4 regions of the Chitinophaga sp. 01L420 genome follow, and region 1 is predicted to be linked to each of the others. Evidence: riboswitches for the same ligand, from Rfam matches in the RefSeq annotation. Region 1 holds a riboswitch; each other region holds the start of a gene.
The links. Region 1 has a riboswitch for cobalamin ahead of AC1DP6_RS16510 (DUF5074 domain-containing protein). Riboswitches for the same ligand answer to the same signal wherever they lie in the genome.
Positions count from the first base shown of each region.

Region 1 (3,234 bases):
GGCAGATGAATGGGTCACCAATACCGATACACTCAAGGAAAAAATATCCTACGAGCCACTGGGCGTTATCTGTAATATTTCTGCCTGGAATTATCCTTATCTCGTAGGCGTAAATGTGTTTATCCCCGCGTTGTTAGCCGGCAATGCCGTATTATACAAACCTTCTGAATACGCCACGCTGACAGCCATTGAAATAGATAACTTACTGAAGAAAGCGGGCGTGGAGGAAAATGCCTTCAAAGTTGGTATCGGCGGCAAATATGCAGGTGAACATCTGTTGGGTTTAAGATTTGATGGCTTCTTTTTTACCGGCTCCTATAAAACCGGCAAATACATCTATGAAAAAGTAGCGAAGAAAATGGTGCCTTGCCAGCTGGAACTGGGCGGCAAAGATCCACTCTACGTGGCAGACGACATCACCGACATTGCCGCGGTAGCTGAAGCCACCGCTGATGGTGCCTTTTATAACAACGGACAAAGCTGTTGTGCAGTAGAACGTATATACGTACACGAAAATGTATACGATGAATACGTGGCGGCCTTTGTAAAAGCAGTGCGCTCCTGGAAGCTGGGTTTACCTACAGACGATGGTGTATACTTCGGCGCCTTAACAAGGTATGAACAACTGGAAGTACTGGAAGAACAAGTGAAAGATGCCAAAGCAAACGGCGCTACGGTATTACTTGGTGGCAAACGTATTGTGCATGATGGGAATTTCTTTGAACCCACCATTATCGTAGATGTCAATAACAAGATGAAGGTGATGCAGGAAGAAAGCTTTGGCCCAATCATCGGCATCATGAAAGTAAAGACCGACAAAGAAGCCATACAATTCATGAATGATACGGACTACGGACTCACCGCTTCCGTATATTCCAGCAGCCAGGAGAGAGCCGAAACCATTCTCTCGCAGGTAAACAGTGGCACCGGCTACTGGAACTGTTGCGACAGGGTTACAGCAGGATTACCCTGGGCCGGCAGAAAACATTCCGGCATCGGCGCTACCCTATCACATCAGGGCTTACGTGCTTTTACAAAAACAAAATCGTGGCAGATGAAGGGCTGATTATTTTTTCACCACCACGTAACAACCATCCAGCGCATGTTTGTCGGAGGTATCGAATCCGACTGTCAGCAGCTGGAAAGGTAGTTGCTGGGTGGTAGAAAAAATTAAGTAGTGCTTAAAAGATTAATAAAATGTTGTCGGCGACAACACTGGAAAAGATGCCTTGATATTTTTCGATAGTGATGCTACGCACTACCTCCTTCTTTCATTTTGGATTTTACTAATACTTCACGTACGTTTGCATCCACAATTGGTTCCGCCTGCGGGCGGATTAAAAGGGAATCCGGTGCAATACCGGAGCTATCCCCGTAGCTGTGATCCTGCATTCATTTTTGAATGAATTGATTTTCCGGATACTCCATACCACTGTCTGCATGTCCGCAGATGGGAAGGTTCCCGGAAAAGCAGGAGAGCCAGAAGACCTGCCAGATGTCATCAATCATTCAGCGCTTTCGGGTGAAAGGCCAGGAATGTAAGCCTAACGGCATATATTCTATTGTGTAAATATTATTTACCCCTGGGCGCATTATGCAGGTGTGATATCACCGGCTTTTGAGTTTTGTTTTTTTCCGGATCCAATATCCGGACAGGGAAAAGTATGTCATCATTCCAAATATCTATTATATGAAAAAACAGTTATTATCCTCCTTGTTGGTAGCGTTTGCCTTGTTGGTGGCTTCCTGTAAAAAAGAAGATGCACTGCAGTCATCACAGTTACAAAAGTTGGACGCCAATAACAAAACCGGCGTTACAACATCATTGATTACCGGTAAATATGCAAATGGTTTCTTTATTGCCAATGAAGGATGGTTCGGTCATGGCACCGGCGACCTGCACTTCTATTCGTATAGTGGTGACAGTTTGGTGCAGGACGTATATCACCTGGAAAACCCAACCGGTGCATTAGGTGGACCTTCCAACACATTGCAGTTTGCTACCTTCTTCAACAATAAGCTGTACATCGTAGTAAAAGCCGGTGGACCGCTGGTGGTAACAGATGGTGGCAGCATGGTAGAAACCGGTCGTATCACTACCTTGCCGGGTAACGATGGGCATGCCTTCCTGGGTGTTGATGCCACACACGGATTGCTGAGTGCCAGCGATGGTGTATACCCTATTACACTGCCATCTCTGGCAGTAGGCACTAAAATCAGTGGGGTTGCTGGTTATACCGGTGACATGCTTAAAATTGGCAGTTATGTTTTTGTATTATCTCAAACAGATGGTATCGTAGCCCTGAATAGCAGCACTTATGCTGTAGTGAAAAAGTTCGGCGCTGCTAACCTTGCTTTTGCCGCAGGTAAAGATGGAGCGGTATATGCGACCAATTCAGATTCACTGATTCGCATTGTTCCGTCTACCCTGGCGCGTACTGCGATCAAACTGCCGTTTACCGTGCCTTCTCCGTGGGGAGCATGGCGCCATGCGGGTATTACTGCCTCTACACAGGACAGTGCTATTTTCATTGTGCGCAACAACGGTTTTGCCGGTGGTACACAATTATACCGTTACGTAATTGGCAACGCCGCTTCATTAACTACGCCATTTATCACGCTGCCAACGGGTCAGTATTTCTATGGTGCAGGAGCAGCATATAATAAGGAAAAGAATGAACTGGTAGTGACTACGCTGAACGGATCATTCACCGGTAGTATCAACCGGGTGCTGATTTATGATGCCACCACTACTACCCTGAAAAAAACGCTGACCTACAACGGATGGTATTTCCCGGCTATGCCAGTGTTTCACGAATAAAGAGCCCTAAAATAAAAAGATACCCCGTTTGCCAATGGCAGGCGGGGTATTTTTTATCCCGATACTTCACTAGGATATTCAAGATTTTCTGGTTACTTTAATACGATATTTTTTCCACGTATTTCACTCTTAAACCATTGTTAAATGAGCGTTAAACTCACTCAGGTATCCACGTTTTTTTGTGCCCTGCTATTGCTATTATGTTTAGGCGGTAGCAAAGTTGTTGCCCAGGTAGGACCCGTTAGTATTTCTGGACCCACTACTGTGACTCCCGGCAGCGTTGGCATCTATTCACTGGTACCCACTGTTAGCGGCAGCACGTACGTAGCCTGGAACGTTACCGGGGATGGACAGATTATTTCTGCACCACCCAATACCGGTCTGGAAGGTTATGGCATCAACACCTGCTATGT
Region 1 is NZ_JBFTSK010000015.1:112,548-115,781, reverse strand. It holds gene AC1DP6_RS16515 (aldehyde dehydrogenase family protein) at 1-1,066, shown strand, start outside; cobalamin riboswitch at 1,301-1,510, shown strand; gene AC1DP6_RS16510 (DUF5074 domain-containing protein) at 1,691-2,821, shown strand; gene AC1DP6_RS16505 (hypothetical protein) at 2,966-3,234, shown strand, end outside.

Region 2 (3,234 bases), on a different contig from region 1:
TGATAAGGTGCCGCGGCGTTTAGTTTTACAGTTTCACTCACAAAAGTTCCCAACAGGCTGGCCTGCGCACTGAATCGCTTAAAGTTGACAGCAGAAGCACCTGCTACGAGGGTGGTGTACCTGGTAGGATAGCTGAATTCTCTCAGGTCGGCATCCAGTTTATTCCATTGAAAATCGCTGGAAAGAGAGACGGTCCACCAGCTAGTCAGTGCATACTGCTGCGCCATAGAAAAATACATTTCGTATTGGCGGTAATGATTGTTTGCCCGAAACTGTGCGGTATCGAGGGCCAGATAATGCGTATAGTCATATGCATATTTGGCATTGAGCAGGATGCTGTAACGTTTGGTAATTTCTTTACGGAAAGAAGATTGGATGAACAGGTTGCGATCCCAAAGGCGGTCAATATGCCCGAATACATTGTTGACAATAAAGCCGGGTAATCCTCTTTCAGCATTATAATAATATATTTTGGTACTCCATTCGCCGCCTTTCATAACGCCATTGAGCCCGCCTTCTATCCGTACAGCGTTGACATCGCCGTTTTTGCGATAGGCGCTGGTGTCGTAAGCCAGATTTTTGAGTGAGTCGAATTTGGCATAACTGTATTTATAACGGCCGGTAGCGCTGGTCCACTCGCTGCTGAAGGAGGCGGATATTTTGTCGTTGATTTTTTGTTGCCAGAGCAGGGAAGGGTTGAACAGGCCAAAGGAGCCTGTTTTAACAGTCGCTCTCACATGTGTTTTTTCACCTGGAGCGAATTTAGGTTTGAGAGAAGTCAGATAAATGGAGCCGGCAGATCCGAAGTCTTTGGCCGGTTGAAAGATGTTACTTTTTTGTCCGTTATACAGGGCGATTTCTTCCATGTTGTCCAGGGAAAATTTACCCAGATCTACCTGTCCGTTTTGGGCGTTGCCGAGTTCAATGCCATCATAGAATACACCGGTATGGTTGGATCCCATACTGCGGATATCCACTGTTTGCAGGCCTCCTATGCCACCGTAATCTTTGATCTGCACGCCGGAGAAGAAGCGGAGCGCATCTGCCACAGAATGGCTGCCCAGTCTGTTGAGTTCTTTTGCCTGCAATTTTTGCCCGGGGCTTATTTCTTTGCCTGTCCGCGAAGCGGTGACGGACACCTCCCGGAGATCTTTGGTGGTAATCGTATCTGCCTGCTGTGCTTTAATGGTTGTTGCCGGCCAGATGATGAAGATCATCACATACAAGCATACCTTAGTCAGTGAACAGGCTTGTTCAGTGAAACGCATAATTTTAAACCTGTTAATATTCCATCAACAGCCTTCGACAGGAGAAAAAATAATTAGGAAAGCGCACGTGTACAGGAACATCCTATAGCTTGCATTTATCCCTAAGCTTCATTCCACGAAAGCTCAAAAATCAGTTGTATGGCAGGTATTCTGACTTATCTCTGCTTTCGGCGACCTTCCCATTGAATGATCAACAGTGGCCTTGAGTGGTGTTGCCTTAGCATTGTATGAGACTTACAGCAGRGGGACTGTCCGGGATTTTCACCCATGTTCCCTTTTAATTATTCATGTCCGGAGTGGACATGGATAAACCATAACGGAGCAAAAGTAGGCTATTATTCTGTTGATTCAAAACGAAAGGGGGCGAGGGGTGGTATCTGCTTCGTTAGCATACCTTTACGGTAGCAATGTCCAGTATATTTCCCAGCTTTTCAATCTTACCGGCTATATGCCCGATGCCAATGGCGCAGTGATGCGCGGGGCCTTCTTTACTCCAGTTGTTGACAAATGTTTTTACATCCAGTGAAAACCGGTACCGGCTATTGGTATTACCGATCTTCAAAATAGGGCCCGGTACCGAATCGCCTTGTGCCACCAGCAATTTTAATTTGCCGTCGTGGGTTTCTACTACAGATAGTAAAGTGACCGGGCCATGTTTTACTTTCATCTCAATAGACAAGCCCTTACCGGGTTTGCCATGGTATACGCCTAATGGTTTCAGCAGGGGGCGGCCTTCGGCAATTGCCAGGTGACCGGGACCATCATGTCCCATGAGGATAATGCCGGCATTAAAATCCAGACCGTAGAATTCTGTGAAGGAGCCACCCGCCTGGAAAAGGTCGAGGATCTTCATGGCCTGTGCATTCTTCACTTCATATTCACCCGCTACCGGTACCTGGTGAGCGGTGAGTAAGGAGTTGCCGGTGATAACGGAAGCAATGAGATCTTCATATTCACCATCGGGAGTGCCTTCGTAGTAGTAGCAGAGGGAGCCGAGCTGATGATGTGCTACCATCTTATCCAGGGCTACCGCAGTATGAGCGGCGCGTACAATCTCCTGCGGCGGACATTCCTCCAGTACTTCCATTTCCTGGTGGATCTGTTGTATTTTATGTTCTATTTCGGTGGGTGTTACCTGTTGGTGAAAGGCGGCGAGGTCGCACATTTCAAGATGTTGGATATGTCCGCCAAAGGTGGTTGCCTGCAGGGTAAGGTCGGAATAGATGTCCAGCATACCGTTATAGTAGTGGCCTAACACACCCAGACGGTTGTTCCGCATGCCGGCGGCTACTGCAGCAGCTTCTTTCCAGTCGGCTATTTCCTGCCATGCTTCCGCATCGTCCAGTGTGCCGGTTACCTGGTAAAAAGGAATGCCGGCGCGGTTAAATACGTTGGCGATTTCCGGAACAGCGCATGCCTGGCAGTTGGCGAGCCATTCACCGGTCATGAGGCCCCTGTCGCCTAATCCGTTGAACCACTCGTAATCGATGGCGGCCACCGGTTGCAGGTTGAGGATCACTACGGGTACTTTGGCTTTTTGCACTACTGGCAATACAGTGGCTGATAGTGCATAAGTAGATACATATAAAAAGATGATGCTGACATCGTTGGTTTTAAAAAGTGTTGCTGCTGCTCTGGCGTTTTCTACAGAGTCTACCAGGCCTGCATCCAGTACCGTAACGGTATCACTTTCCAGCTGCCTCGCTATTTGGAGCTGATAGGATTCCAGTCTTTCCTTTAATCCTTCAAACTGCGACCAGTAGGTAGCGAGGCCAATTCCAAATAATCCCACTTTAATATTTACCATATCCTTCCGTTATTTAGTGCCGGGCACGTTGTTCAATGTCAAAGTCAGTCATCATACCGTAGTCATAGGTGTCATAGGCATTTCCGGGGGGATGCTGTTTCACATTCCCGAAATGCCAGGGCGACACTATTCCTGGTTGAGGGTTATTGTGATGCGGCC
Region 2 is NZ_JBFTSK010000030.1:103,043-106,276, reverse strand. It holds gene AC1DP6_RS24595 (TonB-dependent receptor) at 1-1,268, opposite strand, end outside; cobalamin riboswitch at 1,392-1,599, opposite strand; gene AC1DP6_RS24590 (arabinose isomerase) at 1,654-3,075, opposite strand; gene AC1DP6_RS24585 (glycosyl hydrolase) at 3,089-3,234, opposite strand, start outside.
Region 2: it holds a riboswitch for cobalamin, as region 1 does, so the genes downstream of both, AC1DP6_RS24595 (TonB-dependent receptor) here and AC1DP6_RS16510 (DUF5074 domain-containing protein) in region 1, are expected to answer to the same signal.

Region 3 (3,234 bases), on a different contig from region 1:
GCAACTGAACCAGGCGCTGAATCCTAATGATCCTGCGCTGTCTTTATCCAACTTCGATATCAGGCATCGGATCATTGCTATGACAGGATACGACCGTCGCTGGTCCGACAGGTGGCGCAGTGTGATTTCGATTTTCTTTTCGGCGCAATCAGGCAGTCCGTTTACCTATGGATTCGTTAACTATACGCCGCAAAATACACCGCAGCAGATCGCGCTGGCATATATACCGGCAAAAGGTGAAACGATCAATTTCTTTGCTACGCAATATGCGGCAGATGGAAATACAATTATCAGTACTGCGCAGGTGCAGGCAGCCGCTTTCGATCATTTCATTGACAACAACAAATATTTAAGTTCACGCAGAGGCGATTTTACAGAACGTAATACCGGAAGAACTCCCTGGAATGTAAATGCTGATCTGCACCTTTCACAGGAACTTACGCTTTTTAAAGAGAAACCATTGAAAGACCGCCATACTATTATGTTTTCTGTAGACATCATGAACTTCACCAATCTGCTCAACAAGGAATGGGGATGGAGTTATTTTTCGCCCAACACCTATAACTCGACCGCCAGTATCGGCTTGCAACCGTATATTCCTGCACGTAGTTCGCAGGGGTATCCGCTTTACCAGTTCAAGGATCCGGGTAAGCCTTACTCCATCGATCCGTTGACCTCGCGCTGGCAAATGCAGTTAGGGTTGCGATATAGTTTGTAGAATTACGAATTACGAATTACGAATTACGAATTGGTGAGTAGATATAAGCGATGTTGATCTTCGCGTTTACTATCTACTCACCAATTCGTAATTCGTAATTCGTAATTCGTAATTCGTAATTCGTAATTCGTAATTCGTAATTCGTAATTCGTAATTCGTAATTTGGAGAAACCATCTGCTTTCATTAATTTGCGCCTGCAACTGGTTATTCTAGCATGTATGCAAGAATATTAAAAGGGAATCCGGTGTAAAACCGGAGCTATCCCCGTAGCTGTAAATCCTGCTGCCTGTGTGACCACAGGTATCGTTTTTTCGGAGTTAATTCCTCCTTGCCACTGTTCCGCTTATCTGGAACGGGAAGGCGACCGAAAAAGCAGGAAAGCCAGAAGACCTGCCCTTTGCAACTATATATCATGTTTTCGGGTGAAGAACATGGATGTATTTTTCCCGGTGTTCCGGTTTTTTATTTTGGTAAAAAAGAATTTTTGTATCTGATTGACTGTGCCTGATAGCGCATGTCATCACTTATAGCATGTATGTTTTCTTTCGTGAGAGATCATTTGATTTCTTCATGCAGCATCCCTATTCCCTTTATAATAACGATTAACAATGACTGATAAAAAAATTGACCCACGTTTTCTTGTTTTACTTGTTTTTATTTTAGGTGCTGGCCTCATACGTGTATTAGGTGCGGGTAATCTGATGCCCTATCCAAACTTTACACCGATTGGCGCTATGGCCCTTTTTGCAGGCGCCTATTTCAGTAATCTTTTCAAGTCGTATGCCTTTCCTATTCTAACATTATTCATCAGCGATATCATCATATCTCACGTGATATATCCGGAATATGCTACAGGATTGCTTTATAGTGGCTGGGCATGGAACTATGCCGCCTTTGCACTCATGGTAACAGCAGGCAGAATGATCATCAAAAAAGTAACGCCTCTCCGCATACTTCTTTCCGCTTTGTCTGCCGGATTGATACATTGGATCGTTTCTGATTTCGGGGTATGGATTAATCATGGTATTAATATTACTACCGGTAAACCCTATACGTACAACCTTGCAGGTTTGTTGCAATGTTATTACCTCGCTTTACCATTTTTAAAGAATATGCTCGTGGCAAATCTTTTTTATTCAACGGTATTCTTTGGTTCTTTTGAAATGCTGAAATACCGCTACCCCAAAGCATTACATGCATAATTGAAACAACTGTAGCTTAATCATCAATCAAATATATAAACATGCGATTTTCGGGAAGTACTTTCTTTGTAGTTTCTATTTTAGCACTGGCAATGTCATGTAAAAAAAATGACGACACCATTCCCGGTCCCGGTGTGGACAAAACCGGAGGTGCAGATTCTATACATATTGGCGCTACGCTTTCTTATCATCCCAGGATAAACAATCCCGTTGGCGCGACCTTCAGTTGGAAAATAAATGGAAATGCAGTCGGAAATGATTCGGTATATACTTTCACGGCAAGTGCCCGGGGGGATTACCATATCGTATTTACAGCCAGCAATGCCGGTGCTTCAGACTCCGCGATCTACCAGGTAAAGGTGTGGGGTAAGTATGAAAACGGCTTTTTGGTAGTACAGGAAGGACAGTATGGAACTACTTCCGGCGACTTATTCTATTATAGTTATGATAGTAATAAGATTGCTAAAGATGTATTTAAAACAGAAAATCCCGGTAAAGATTTTGGCCCAACCAGTGCAACACTGCAGTTTGCCACCATCCATAAAGGTAAGGTGTATATGTCTGTAAAAGTAGGTGGTCCACTGGTGGTAGCCGATGCATATACCATGAAAGAAACAGGCAGGGTAGATCATCTTCCGCAGGAGGAAGGTCATGCCTTTACAGGAATAGATGATACAAGAGGTTTGTTAAGTGCAGTAGATGGCGTATACCGTGTAAACCTCACTGGTCCGACCATAGGGACTAAGATAGATGGCATTAATTCATCTGCTGGTGATATGATGGTAGCCGGAGACTATGTATTTGTACTTACACAAAATGATGGTATCGTTATATTAAAAACATCAGACTACAGTATCGTAAAGAAATATCCCAAGGGTACTATAGGCTTTGCCCGTACCAAAGATGGCGCGGTGTGGGCGGCAGGTGATTCCGCACTGTTACGTATTGACCCTGTTAGTCTCGCTGTGACTGAAACCCCCGTACCATTTAAAGTAACCAACCCCTGGGCTTTATGGTCATGGCATTCAGGCGGTATCGCTACCAGCAGATCCGGTAACGAAGTATTCATTGCTGAACGTAAAGACGGACCTGGTATTGGTGGTACGCTGGAATACAGTGGAACCAAAATATATAAATACACTGCCGGCAACGAGGCTTCTTTTGCAACGCCATTCATCACGATTCCCAATGGTCAATATTTCTATGGCTCGGCGGTAAGGTTCAATGAAAGAACAAAAGAACTCGTGGTGCTGACGCTGACGGACGAGTGGGGAAGCAGTAATGATAACAGATGGTTATTCTATGATGCTACT
Region 3 is NZ_JBFTSK010000011.1:17,039-20,272, forward strand. It holds gene AC1DP6_RS12965 (TonB-dependent receptor) at 1-718, shown strand, start outside; cobalamin riboswitch at 904-1,131, shown strand; gene AC1DP6_RS12970 (DUF6580 family putative transport protein) at 1,328-1,921, shown strand; gene AC1DP6_RS12975 (DUF5074 domain-containing protein) at 1,963-3,234, shown strand, end outside.
Region 3: it holds a riboswitch for cobalamin, as region 1 does, so the genes downstream of both, AC1DP6_RS12970 (DUF6580 family putative transport protein) here and AC1DP6_RS16510 (DUF5074 domain-containing protein) in region 1, are expected to answer to the same signal.

Region 4 (3,234 bases), on a different contig from region 1:
TAGTGGTCGGGAATAATGGCAGGCCAAACTGCTCCTGCTGTATGGCCTGACGAACCGTAAAGGCACTTTTCCTGCTGGCATCACTCAATGTAAATGCTGCGACCCTGTCTTTTACGGCTTTACGGTGAATAAGCCCTGATGCTGCACGGTTGCGAATCGCGTCCTCATTGGCAGCCAGTAGTGCTGTATTTCCTTTTACAATATCCCGCAGCTCCTTTAATTCCTGCAGCTTTTGTTTGGCGAAGGCCATCCAGTTTTTTATTTCGGGAGATATCGCTGTTTCGTAATCCAGATCACAAGGAACATGTAAGAGCGAGCAGGAAGGTGCAATGGCGATGCTGTCTTCCCCTAAAACTTTAATAGCCCTATGTATAAATGCTAATGATTTTGTGTAGTCATTCTTCCAGATATTTCTGCCATCAACTACCCCCAGAGAGAGTTGCAATTTGCTGTTGGCGATCCTTGTCTGCAATACATCTTCCAGTTGCGATGGACAACGTACCAGGTCCAGGTGCAGCGTCTGCACCGGCAATGCCAGTATTGCCGGCAGGTGCTGGCCATAACATTCAAAGTAGGAAGCCAGCACAATATGCAACTGCGGGAAGGCAGCATGTATTTGCGCATATGAATCGGTAAGTACCTGCAATGCTTCCGCAGAAAGATTGAGTGATAAGCAGGGCTCATCCAGTTGTACCACGGTGGCTCCTGCCTTAGTTAAAAGGTCAAATATTTCCAGGTACACCGGCAGCAATTTATCTATCAATGATAACCGGTTAAATCCTGCTTCTTTTTCTTTACCCAGTAACAGGAAGGAAACGGGGCCCAGTAATACCGGCTTGGCAGCATAGCCTGCATTCTTTGCTTCCAGGAACTGGTCCACCACTTTGCGGGAAAACAGGTGGAAGTCCTGGCTGGCGGTAAATTCAGGAACAATATAGTGGTAGTTGGTATCAAACCATTTCGTCATTTCCATGGCGGTGATATCATCTCCATCCCGCTGATAACCTCTGGCCATCGCAAACAACAGGTCTGTTTCAGATAACTGTTTTGCAGTGAGGGTCTGGTATCTGGCTGGTATAGCGCCCATCATCAGCGAGGTATCCAGTACCTGGTCATAATAGGAAAAATCGTTACAGGGAATCCAGTCGATCCCCGCCTGCTTTTGCAGTTCCCAGTTTTGCAACCGGATGCCGGCGGCAACTTCCTGTAGAGCAGAAATAGTAATGCTGCCTGTCCAGTAGCTTTCGCAGGCCTTCTTCAATTCACGCTGGCTACCTATCCTCGGATAGCCTAAGTTGTGGATAATCATTGCTGATTGTTTAAAAGGTGATACATGATGTTCACGCTCTTGTACATACCATAGCAATGCTTTAACAGGAGAAAGTGTAAGAGAGGAGAAGATAGTACGTAATTGTTGCTGACAGGCATGATCCCGGATGCAATACAGCATTGGTAGACGGACCTTTTAAAAAGCGTCCATCTGTCATACCTGTTCTTGAAAAATTACTACATACCAAAACCTGACCTGCTTCAATCCCCGAAAGCAGTGTCAAAGTGAAATAAAGGCAGGTCTCCTGGCTCGTTTCACTGTTAAACACCTTCCCATTCCTCCAACGGAACAGTGGTATATTGTTTACCAGTTGCAGATAAATTATCTGCGCAAAACTTACAGTTGCGGGACAGCCTGTGATTTACACACAGTTCCCTTTTAATCCCGCTTTTCAGCGGGAACCATTACTTGCTTCGATTGTAATACGTAAAGAACCGGGGGCGAAGATAATAAATCCCGGCAACTATCAAATTTAAGTTCCCGGCCGTTTTACAGCGGGATTTCGTTTTCTTACAATGTGGCGCAATAACAAAAAGTGAGTTTTACATCATAAAACGAACAAAAAATGAAACAAGCTAACATCCTGATTACAGGCGCCACCGGCAACATTGGTACAACACTGGCCAAACAGTTATCCGCACAAGGAATTCCTTTTCGTGCCATGGTAAGAACTACAGACGATCAGGCCCGCGCACTCCACGCGTTACCGGGAGCAGAAGCCGTGATCGGAGATTTTAATAATCCCGACAGCGTAGCCAGGGCTTTACAGGGAATAGAAAAAGCTTTCCTCCTCACGAACTCTTCTGAGCAAGCCGAAAAGTTACAAAGTGATTTCGTAGACGTTGCAAGCCATGCCGGAGTACAACATATTGTAAAACTCTCCCAGTTGCATGCCGCACCGCAATCGCCGGTACGTTTTCTCCGGTATCATGCTGCCGTGGAACAAAAGATCCGCGAATCCGGTATTGACTACACTTTCCTGCGACCTAATTTATTTATGCAGGGACTGCTGGGCTTCCGGGATCCCATCATACAACAGGGGAAGTTTTTCGCCACCGCCGGAGAGGCGCCGATTAGCCTGGTAGACATCCGGGATATTGCCGAAATAGCAGCCTTCGCACTCTCCACTCCCGGCCATGCAGGCAAAATATATGATATTACCGGGCCCGAATCCCTCACACACCAGGAATTGGCAACCAAACTGTCTATCGCCCTGGGACGTACCATCAGCTATGTCAATGTTTCATCGGATCAGTTACTCCAGGCCTTGTTACAGGTAGGATTCCCCTTGTGGCAGGCAGAAGGCCTGATCGAAGATTATGCCCACTATGCCCGCGGAGAAGCAGCCGCCATCTCACCGGCAGTGCAGCAGGTGACAGGTCATGCGCCCCGCAATTTTGACCACTTTATACAGGAATATGCAGCACTGTTTGCCTAGCCGCAACATGCCATCGTTTTCTTCTTTTACTGACATAAGAAAAAAACGATGGCATTTTATTGCCAAATTCTTATTTTAGCATTAAATAACGAATCCAGTGGGCAATGAAGAAGCTGTTCTGTTGAAGAAACTGCAGCAAGGGGATGCAGAAGCTTACATAACATTATACAACCAATACTACCCCTCACTTTATACCTACATACTCCACTTTATCAATGTTCCGGAATTTGCGGAAGACGCACTACAGGAAGTATTCATAAAGATTTGGGAGATAAGGGAGCGGATCAATCCTGAACTGTCCTTTAGCGGCTACTTATACCGTATTACCCGTAATCATGTCTTTAAATCATTAAAGAAAATAACCGCCGACGAAGCACTCCGCCTGCAGGTCATGCAGGAATTACAACGGCAAACAGAAGATGCAGATACCAAACTGATATGGAAGGAATATGAAGCGTTATTGCAC
Region 4 is NZ_JBFTSK010000030.1:111,938-115,171, forward strand. It holds gene metE (5-methyltetrahydropteroyltriglutamate--homocysteine S-methyltransferase) at 1-1,450, opposite strand, end outside; cobalamin riboswitch at 1,548-1,751, opposite strand; gene AC1DP6_RS24630 (SDR family oxidoreductase) at 1,896-2,768, shown strand; gene AC1DP6_RS24635 (RNA polymerase sigma factor) at 2,866-3,234, shown strand, end outside.
Region 4: it holds a riboswitch for cobalamin, as region 1 does, so the genes downstream of both, metE (5-methyltetrahydropteroyltriglutamate--homocysteine S-methyltransferase) here and AC1DP6_RS16510 (DUF5074 domain-containing protein) in region 1, are expected to answer to the same signal.